3 regions of the Pseudomonas sp. NBRC 111131 genome follow, and region 2 is predicted to be linked to each of the others. Evidence: riboswitches for the same ligand, from Rfam matches in the RefSeq annotation. Region 2 holds a riboswitch; each other region holds the start of a gene.

Region 1 (3,242 bases), on a different contig from region 2:
AGGCGCTTCTGCATAACGGCTTCGCCCGGCAGCAGGCCGAGCAGCTCGGCACGCTCACCGGCAACGTCGGTCAGGGCATCGAGCAGGTACAACATGCCGCCACATTCGGCCAGCAGAGGTTTGCCTGCGCCGTGGTGGGCGCGGATCGCCTGGCACATCGGCGTATTGGCCGCCAGTGCGTGGTGGTGCAGTTCAGGGTAACCGCCGGGCAGGTACAGGCTATCCACTGCTGGCAGCTCACGGTCGTGCAACGGTGAGAAGAATGCCAGTTGCGCGCCCAGGTTGCGCAGCAGGTCAAGGTTGGCGCCGTAGGTGAAGGCAAACGCCTCATCCTTCGCCACGCCAATGCGCACCCCGGCCAGCGGCGTGGCACACGGCTGCGGCTCGGCTTCGGCGAAGCCCACAGGGGGTGGCAAGGCTGCGTCGCAACTGTCCCCCAGCGCCTGCGCGGCGGCATCCAGGCGTGCATCCAGGTCGTTCAACTCACTGGCCTGTACCAGCCCCAGGTGGCGGCTGGGCAGCTCGATCCCACGCTCGCGCGACAGCCCGCCATACCAGCGCAAGCCTTCGGTCAGGCTACCCTCAAGCAGTTGAGCATGGCGCAGGCTACCCACCCGGTTGGCCAGTACACCGGCGAACGGCAGGTCAGGCTGGTAGCGCGCCAGCCCCAGGGCCAGCGCGCCGAACGTCTGGGCCATGGCGGTGCCATCAATCACCGCCAGCACCGGCACGCCGAAGTGGCGGGCCAGGTCGGCGCTCGAGGGCGTGCCGTCGAACAAACCCATCACCCCCTCGATGAGGATCAGATCGGCCTCGCCCGCCGCTTCCCACAACAGGCGACGGCTTTCCTGCGCGCCAATCATCCACAGGTCGAGTTGATAAACCGGCGCCCCACTCGCCCGCTCCAGGATCATTGGGTCGAGAAAGTCCGGCCCGCACTTGAACACCCGTACCTTGCGCCCCAGGTTGCGGTGCAGACGTGCCAGGGCCGCGGTAACGGTGGTCTTGCCCTGGCCGGAAGCCGGCGCGGCAATCAGTACGGCCGGACAATGTCGCGCGTGGCTCACAGTTCGACGCCCTTCTGCGCGCGGATGCCCGCCTGAAAGGCATGCTTGAGCATGCCCATCTCGGTGACGGTATCCGCCAGTTCGATCATTTCGGCCTTGGCCGCACGCCCCGTGACGATGACATGCTGCATGGGCGGACGCGCCTGGATATCCGAAAGTACCTGATCGAGGTCGAGGTAGCCGTGCTTCAGCGCAATGTTCAACTCATCGAGCACCACGAACTGTACGCTTGGGTCTTGCAGCAACTGCCGCGAAACCACCCAGGCCGCTTCGGCGGCGGCGATGTCACGCTGGCGGTCCTGGGTTTCCCAGGTGAAGCCCTCGCCCATCACGTGGTAACGCACCTGTTCGGGGAAGCGGCGGAAGAACAGCTCTTCGCCGGTACTGTTGCGCCCCTTGATGAACTGCACCACGCCGCACTGCATGCCGTGGCCCAAGGCGCGGGCCAGCATGCCGAACGCCGAACTGCTTTTGCCTTTGCCGTTGCCGGTCAGGACCAGCAGCAGCCCGCATTCGTTAGGGGAATTGGCGATACGCTCGTCGATGATCGCCTTCTTGCGCTGCATGCGCGCCAGGTGGCGTTCGTCGCGTTCGGTGGGTTCGCTCATGAAGGTTCTCCGCAGGCTGACGCCACGCGAAGAAGCGGCGACAGGTCGATAGACAGGCAGACGGGGAACGCGCAGGGGCCGTGGCCGGGATGCCACGGTGCACCGCGCATCACCCTCCGTGATGCCGTTGGCAGTGACAGGCCGGTCTCCGGGCTCGTGAGCGGGCCTTTGGCCCAAGCCTGCGCGCCTTCCCGGGTGCGTGCACCCAGTGGCCCTGCGCGGCCTTCGACTCACCTACCGTTGCGGGGGCAGCGCCGGGATCGCACCTTGTGGCGCCCACCGGCTTCCCAGTTTCACCCTGCCCAGACGGGGCTGGCAGGGCACCTGAAACACGCCGCGAAGGTTAGAGGGTTGCACCGGGAGCGTCAATCGAACAGGGCCGAATTAGCCCGTATCAATGGCCGATCCGTCAGCTTGTGCCACACTGACAGCAAGTGATATCACATGGCTATCACCGTAGCGCTGAACGCGATCATAACGATAAAGGAGAGCGCAGCATGCAAGGCCAACTCATCAACAACCCGCGCCTGGAGTTCCTCAGACCGGTACTGGAGCGCTGGGTCGATTGCATCGACCGCTTCAACCAGTACGCCGGTGATGCCGACGCCGCTTACTGGCATGGCGCCGCCGCCAACGCTGGCGTGCTCGCAGCGGCAGCGTGGCAGGCCGAACTGGCGGCGCTGCAGCAGTTTCCAAGCAAGAAACAACGGGACGAGGGCGAGCGCGAAGGGCGTTGCGACCTGGCAATCGTCAGCGCCGACGAGGCACTTTACCTGAGCATCGGCCAGCGCTGGCCAAAGCTTGCCCGACTGGACGCGGCCACCGCCCTGCAAGAAACCGCCGCTCAGGCCCGCCAGGTGGCCTACTCCAGCCAGCTGAAAGCCGGCGCGCTGTTCGTCAGCCCATGGAAGGCTGGCCAGCATGCCAGCCCAGAAGAACTGCAGGACTGGGTCGATGATTTACAGAAGCACTCCGCCTGCGCCATTGCCTGGTACTTCCCCTACGCGTACCGCAAGCTGCACAACGAATTGGGACACTATTTCCCCGGGGTAGCACTGCTGCTCAAGCAGGCCTGAACCACCGCCGTCAAACCACGCTCTGATCATTAAAGCGTAACGTTTGAGGGCGGCGAACATGAAACGCATCGGCATCGTCTTACCGTGGCTGTTCGGCGCCTGTCTGACAGGGTGTGGCGACACTGCCTTGCTGAGTGTGGATGACGGCAGCGGCACCTCGCCACAACTGCCCGCCCCCCACAAGACCTTGCTCCCAACGGTCAATATCGCCCCCGCCGTCGGCTGGCCGGGCGGTGCCAAGCCGAAAGCCGCCACCGGCCTGCAGGTGGTGGCCTTTGCCGACAAGCTCGACCATCCGCGCTGGCTCTACGTGCTGCCGAACGGTGACGTTCTGGTGGCTGAAACCAACGCCCCACCCAAACCCGATGACGGCAAGGGCATACGTGGGTGGATCATGGGCAAGGCAATGCAGCGGGCCGGAGCAGGCGTGCCCAGCGCCAACCGCATTACCTTGCTGCGTGACGCCGACCATGATGGCGTTGCTGAAATAC
Region 2 (3,242 bases):
TGGCGCAGCACTGTGTCGAGGACCTCCAGCGGGCAGCCGCGTCGGCATCCGAAGCCGGCGTATAGCGCCGGCTGGGTGCATTCGCTGGCCATCAGGCCTGGCTGGAGCGGCGATACAGCCAGGCGCTGAGCAAGCCCAGGGCCAGCCAGAAAGCCGCGTTGGTGACCCATGAAGCGATCTTGAACTGGGTTTCCAGTGCCTCGGGAGCCAGGCTTTGGTGAACGTCTGGCTGTGGCGCGCCGATCACATGGGGCACGACCAGCAGAACCGCACCGAGTACCTTGAACAACCAATGCCGGGCGAACACCAACAGTGCCAGGCCGAGCGCAGTCGCGGCAGCGGTACCGATCCACCAGCTCTGTCGCTGGCCGAGGTCAGCGGCGGCGGTGCCTGGCAACTCCGGCGGCAGGCCAAGGGTGGGCGCGAGGCAAAACACGGCAAAACCGGCCAGGCCCCAGAGAGCGCCGGTGGTGACGCGGTTGGGTTCGCGCAGGCTGTACAAGGCTGCCAGGATCAGGGCAAAGCCGACCGCGACGACCAGATTACCGCCGGTGGTCGAAAGGATGCGCTGCCAGCCGTCTTCCGGCGACCAGGCTTCGTCGTTGTGCTCGTGGCCACCGGCCTCTTCGCCATGGCTGTGATGCTCGGCGGCCGGGGCTGCCGACTCATAGGTTTCCGCCTGGAGGATCAACGGTGCGACCCAGAAGCTTTGCAGCAGAGTCAACAACAGGGCTGCAAGCAGGCCGCTGAACCCGGCGGTGCGGGCAATGCGCTTGATCATGGGGCGGTCTCAGTGGCAGGGGAAGGCGGCGCTGTGACGGGTGTCGTGCGCGGCGTTATGCACCGCTTCGATGTGCGAGAAGCCGGCGAAATAGATCAGGCACAGGCCCAGCAGGCTGGCGCCGAAGGCAATAACCACGCGCTGGCTGAGGGTGACGGGGGTGGCGATGCTGTGTTTGGCGCTGGTGACGGGCATGTCGCGTTCCTCTACTTGCTTCTATTAAGGGGCAACGGGCAAGCGCGGCAGCCCCGGATGCGGATGGCCCAGGGGAATGCGACAGCGCCCGCCCACCGCGGGGTGTTCATAAGCGCCAGGCCGGTCTCCGGGCTTGCGAGGAAGAGCAGGGCTCTTGGAAAGCATCACCCTTCCCATGCCGGACGACGTGGCACAGTGGTCTGGACGCTTCGCTCGCTTACCGTTGCGGGGGCAGCACCGGCTCTGTCCGGCCCTGATCGAGGGCCTGCGACGCACCGGTTTCCCGTTTCACCCCCGTGGGGGCACCTGAACGCAAGGTGTAAGGAGAGCACGGGGGAGGGGTTGCGTCAATCGCAGCGCGCGCCAACAGTTGACCACCCGCCACCCCCCGCGTAGCCTTGCCGCTTCGAGGTTCTTCGGCCACGCCGAAGCTAAGACGGGAACGCGGTCCAAGCCGCGGCTGCCCCCGCAACTGTAAGCACCGACAACGGATCGACACTGCCACTGCGCCCTGGCGCGGGAAGGCGTCATCCGACCAGGCCTTGTTCGACCAGGCCGGGACGGTGCAAGCCAGGAGACCTGCCTCGAGACGATTTCGACTCTCAACCGGGCGGGGTGATCCGGTGGCGAACGAGCCCGGCCAGCCTGGCCTGCGGCTTTCGTCCCGCATGCCCGCGCCATCCTGCCAAGGGCAACGCGACATGAAAACACTGGCCAAGCTCCCCGTCACCATCGTTACCGGCTTCCTCGGCTCGGGCAAGACCACCTTGCTTCGGCACATGCTCGATAATGCCCAGGGCCGCCGTATTGCAGTGATCGTCAACGAGTTCGGTGAGCTCGGTATCGACGGTGAGATCCTCAAGCAGTGCAGCATCGGCTGTACTGAAGAAGAGGCCACTGGCCGAGTGTATGAGTTGGCCAACGGCTGCCTGTGCTGCACCGTGCAGGAAGAGTTCTTTCCGGTCATGCGGGAACTGGTTGCCCGGCGTGGCGACCTTGACCACATCCTGATCGAAACCAGCGGCCTGGCCCTGCCCAAGCCCCTGGTGCAAGCTTTCCAATGGCCAGAAATTCGCAATGCCTGCACCGTCGACGCCGTGATCACCGTTGTCGACAGCCCGGCCGTGGCCGCCGGTACCTTCGCCGCCTTCCCGGATCAGGTCGACGCGCAGCGCAAGCTTGACCCCAACCTGGACCATGAATCACCGCTGCACGAACTGTTCGCCGACCAGTTGGCCAGTGCCGACCTGGTGGTGCTCAACAAGGCCGACCTGATCGACGCCGAAGGCCTGGCCAAGGTGCGCGCCGAGGTTGCCGAAGAACTGCCGTCGGCGGTGAAGGTGATCGAGGCCAGCAGCGGCCGCCTGCCACTGGATGTGCTGTTGGGGGTCGGCGCGCAGTCCGAGGTACACATCGACGGCCGCCGTACCCACCATGATTCGCACCACGACGGCGACGATCATGACGACCATGACCATGATGCCTTCGATTCCATTTCCATCGACCTGCCCGAGGCCGACGAGGCCCTGCTGCTCGACGCCCTCACTCAGTTGGTCGTGGAGTTCGGCATTCTGCGCGCCAAGGGGTTTGCAGCGATCCCTGGCAAGCCGATGCGTCTGCTGATCCAAGGAGTAGGCACTCGGTTCGACAAGCACTTCGACCGCGCCTGGCGTGCCGACGAGCCGCGCATCACGCGCCTGGTGCTCATTGGTCAGGACCTGGACGCCGTGCAACTGGAAGCTCGCCTGCGCCACGCGCTGGGCGCCTGACCCATGCACCTGCTGCGGACCCAGCCCGGCGGCTTCGTGCCGGACGACAGCATCGCCGACCTCGGCCAGACACCCGCCGAGCTGGTGATTCTCTGCAGCGGCGACTCACACCTGGCGTTGCTTGCCGAAACCGCCGAGCAGTTGCCGGGTGATTTCCCCAGCCTGCGCCTGGCCAACCCGATGCAGGTGCAGAACCATGCCTCGGTCGACCTGTATGTCGACCAGGTGCTGCGCCATGCCAAGGTCATCCTGGTGTCGTTGCACGGCGGCGTCGGCTACTGGCGTTACGGTGTCGAACAACTGGTGGCGCTGGCATCGCGGGGTGTGCAACTGATTCTGGTGCCCGGTGACGACCGCCCAGACCCGGAGCTGACCGGGTTGGGCAGCGTCACCGGTGCGCCAGCCGAACGCCTCTGGCACTACCTGCGCCAAGGCGGCAAGGCCAATGCCGTGAACCTGTTCCACTGCCTGGCCAACCAATGGCTGGGCCGCGACTA
Region 3 (3,242 bases), on a different contig from region 2:
CGCCAGGACCTGAGCCCAGTGATTGCCGTCGCCTCGACGCTGCTGATCGGCCTGTCGCTGCTTGTCATGGTCGTGGCCGCCGCTTTGCGCCGGCGTACCGACGCCAACGCTTGAGTACCCGGAGAGAACAACAATGAGTGCAGTCATCAAAGACAACGCGCACCACAAACCCCTGGTCAGCCTTCGCGGGTTGAACAAGCACTACGGCGACTTCACCGCCGTGGACAACCTCAACCTAGAGATCCAGGACGGTGAGTTCCTGACCTTTCTCGGCTCCAGCGGCTCGGGCAAGTCCACCACCCTGTCGATGCTCGCCGGGTTCGAGACGCCAAGCAGCGGCGAAATCCTGGTCGATGGCCAGTCGCTGGTAAACGTGCCACCGCACAAGCGTGACATTGGCATGGTGTTCCAACGCTATTCGCTGTTTCCGCACCTGAATGTGCGCGACAACATCGCCTTCCCGCTCGCCATCCGCAAGTTGGGCGCCAGCGAAACCCACAAACGGGTCGAGGCCATGCTCAAGCTGGTGCAACTGGAGGCGTTCGCCCATCGCAAGCCGGCGCAGCTGTCTGGCGGCCAGCAACAGCGCGTGGCCATTGCCCGGGCATTGGTCTATGAGCCACGTATCCTGTTGATGGACGAACCGCTTGGCGCGCTGGACAAGAAACTGCGCGAGGACCTGCAGGACGAACTGCGCCAACTGCACCGTCGGCTGGGCATTACCATCGTCTATGTGACCCACGACCAGGAAGAGGCCATGCGTCTGTCCCAGCGCATCGCCATCTTCAGCCACGGCAAGGTCGTCGGCCTCGGCACCGGCTACGACCTCTACCAGAATCCGCCCAATGCCTTCGTTGCGTCGTTCCTGGGCAACTCAAATTTCCTTCAGGTCAAGGCCAGCAGCCATGGCGCGGCCAGCTTCGAAGGCCAGCCTGTAGCGATCCGCCTGACCGCGGGCCTGGCCACCGGGCAGGAGGCACTGATCATGGTGCGCCCGGAAAAGGCCCTGGCCCTGACCACAGAGCAAGCCGCACGCCAACCGCTGCCAGCGGGCTGGAATGAAGTCAGTGCCAAGGTCACTGAAGTGCTGTTCCTGGGCGAAAGCCAGACCTGCCATGTGCTCACCGCCGGCGGTACTGAGCTTACCGTCAAGGCGCTATCTGCGGCAGGCATGGCGATGCAGCCGGGGGCCAGCGTGAAGGTACGCTGGGCAGTGGCTGATGCCTGCATCTACACGCAATGGGCGCAGAGTGACCTGAGCAAGGGGGCGGGTGCGCACTGACAGGCATACATACGGCACCCTGTGTGTTGTTACGTACCCCATTGACGTGCGCGCTGACCAATGGTCATATGCGCGCCAGTTTCAGGTGTCCTGCGCCGCCGAGCGCAGGGTGAAACGGGAAGCCGGTGCGTCGTGGTTCACGACAAGTCCGGCGCTGCCCCCGCAACGGTAAGCGAGCGATGCCTTCGATACACCACTGTGCACCTGCATGGGAAGGTGAAGGCCTCATGACCCTCGCAAGCCCGGAGACCGGCCTGAAGCGTTACTTGGCAACCCGCGGTGGGCGGGCGCAGGCCGGTATCTGCGTGCGCGCCTGCGTGCGTGGTTGTGCCTTTGCGTGTTCTCCACCGGGATCCATTCATTCCTGCAACAGTGGAAAGACATGTCCCGTTTCTTCAAGCTTCACCCTCTGGCGGCCTGCCTGGCAGTCACCCTCCCGGCCTTGGCCGACGACCACGACAAGGCGGTCCTGGCACTCCCCTCCACGGCCATTACGGACACCCGCGATGCTCAGGTAGTCGACCTTGCGACGCCCACCCAGGCTGGCTCACGGCTGAACCTCAGCGCCCTGGAAACCCCGGCCAGCACCAGCAGCATCACGGCCGAACAAATCCAGCAGCGCAACAACGTCACCGTTCAGGATGCCGTGACCCGCTCGCCGGGCATCACCTTCACCGGCACCCCGGGTGACGGTGGCACGGGCCTGTCGGCTCGCGGTTTTGACGGACATGGCTCGGTGATGACACTGTTCGATGGCGCACGCCTGTACACCGGTGCCGGTACCCAGACCTTCCCGGTAGACCCCTGGATGGTCGAGCGCATCGACGTGATCCGTGGCCCGGCCTCGGTGCTGTATGGCGAGGGTGCCACCGGTGCGGTGGTCAACGTCATCCCGAAAAAACCGTTCACCGGCGACATTCACAACCACCTGCGCCTGGGCTACGGCTCCTGGGACCGCCAGCAACTGGGCCTGGACAGCGGCGGCAGCCTCAGCGAGCGCCTGAGCTACCGGGTTACCCTGAACCAGCAGGCTGGCAACGGCTGGGTGGACCGCACCGACTCACGCAGCCTGGCCCTGAGTGCCGCGCTGCGTTTCGACGCCACCGACGACCTGAGCTTCACCCTGGCCCATGAGCGCGGCGATGCCGAGCCGGCCAACTACTACGGCACGCCGCTGATCGACGGCCACTACCGCAGCAGCCTGCGCAAGAAGAACTTCAACATCCACAACGACGTGCAGCGCTACCACGATGAATGGACCCGCTTCACCACCGACTGGACCCTCAACGACCAGCTCAGCGCCAGCAACCAGCTCTACTACATCAAGAGCCGCCGCCACTGGCGCAATGCCGAGGACTACAGCTGGGACGCCGACCTGGGCCAACTCCAGCGCGGCAGTTACCTGGAGATCAAGCACAACCAGGAACAGATCGGCGACCGCCAGACCTTCACCTTCGACCATTCGCTGTTCGGCCTGGCGAGCAGGACGATGGTCGGTGCCGAGTACAACAAGATTCGCTTCAACGTCGACAGCAACTCGCCGTACATCGATGCTGAGCCTGGTGACTATGTCGACCCATGGAACCCAACGCCAGGTTGGTTCCACAGTGATTCGCCACTGCGCCCACAGACGCTCTCCACCACCCATACCTTCGCCCTGTTCGCCGAGAACCGCCTGCAACTGACTGAGCGCCTGTCGCTGGTGACCGGTGTACGCCGCGACCAGAACCACATCGACCGTGACAACCTCACCAACGACACCCGTAGCGACCGCAGCCTGCAAGGCGGCAACTGGCGCGCCGGGCTGGTGTTCGCGGTCAACGATGACGTGTCGCTGTATGGCCAGTACTCCACCAGTGAGGACGGGGTGAACAACCTCATCAGCCTAAACCCGACGCAGATGAACTACGACCTGACCGAGTCGAAGCAGACCGAGCTGGGGCTCAAGCAGCGTTTCTGG

Evidence for each region. A riboswitch is a leader RNA that binds a small molecule or an ion and turns the genes downstream of it on or off. The one in region 2 is predicted to bind cobalamin.
Region 1: linked by a shared signal. The riboswitch ahead of cobO (cob(I)yrinic acid a,c-diamide adenosyltransferase) and the one ahead of cobW (cobalamin biosynthesis protein CobW) in region 2 are both predicted to bind cobalamin.
Region 3: linked by a shared signal. The riboswitch ahead of APH34_RS13500 (TonB-dependent siderophore receptor) and the one ahead of cobW (cobalamin biosynthesis protein CobW) in region 2 are both predicted to bind cobalamin.

Annotation. Positions count from the first base shown of each region.
Region 1 is NZ_BCBH01000005.1:197,890-201,131, forward strand. Features, by position in the region: gene APH34_RS07510 (cobyrinate a,c-diamide synthase) at 1-1,067, opposite strand, end outside; gene cobO (cob(I)yrinic acid a,c-diamide adenosyltransferase) at 1,064-1,675, opposite strand; cobalamin riboswitch at 1,797-2,018, opposite strand; gene APH34_RS07520 (hypothetical protein) at 2,173-2,751, shown strand; gene APH34_RS07525 (sorbosone dehydrogenase family protein) at 2,810-3,242, shown strand, end outside.
Region 2 is NZ_BCBH01000002.1:57,753-60,994, reverse strand. Features, by position in the region: gene APH34_RS02395 (cobalamin biosynthesis protein) at 1-92, opposite strand, end outside; gene APH34_RS02390 (CbtA family protein) at 92-781, opposite strand; gene APH34_RS02385 (CbtB-domain containing protein) at 791-976, opposite strand; cobalamin riboswitch at 1,077-1,301, opposite strand; cobalamin riboswitch at 1,369-1,578, shown strand; gene cobW (cobalamin biosynthesis protein CobW) at 1,678-2,745, shown strand; gene cobN (cobaltochelatase subunit CobN) at 2,749-3,242, shown strand, end outside.
Region 3 is NZ_BCBH01000012.1:70,215-73,456, reverse strand. Features, by position in the region: gene APH34_RS13510 (ABC transporter permease) at 1-114, shown strand, start outside; gene APH34_RS13505 (ABC transporter ATP-binding protein) at 134-1,282, shown strand; cobalamin riboswitch at 1,349-1,555, shown strand; gene APH34_RS13500 (TonB-dependent siderophore receptor) at 1,665-3,242, shown strand, end outside.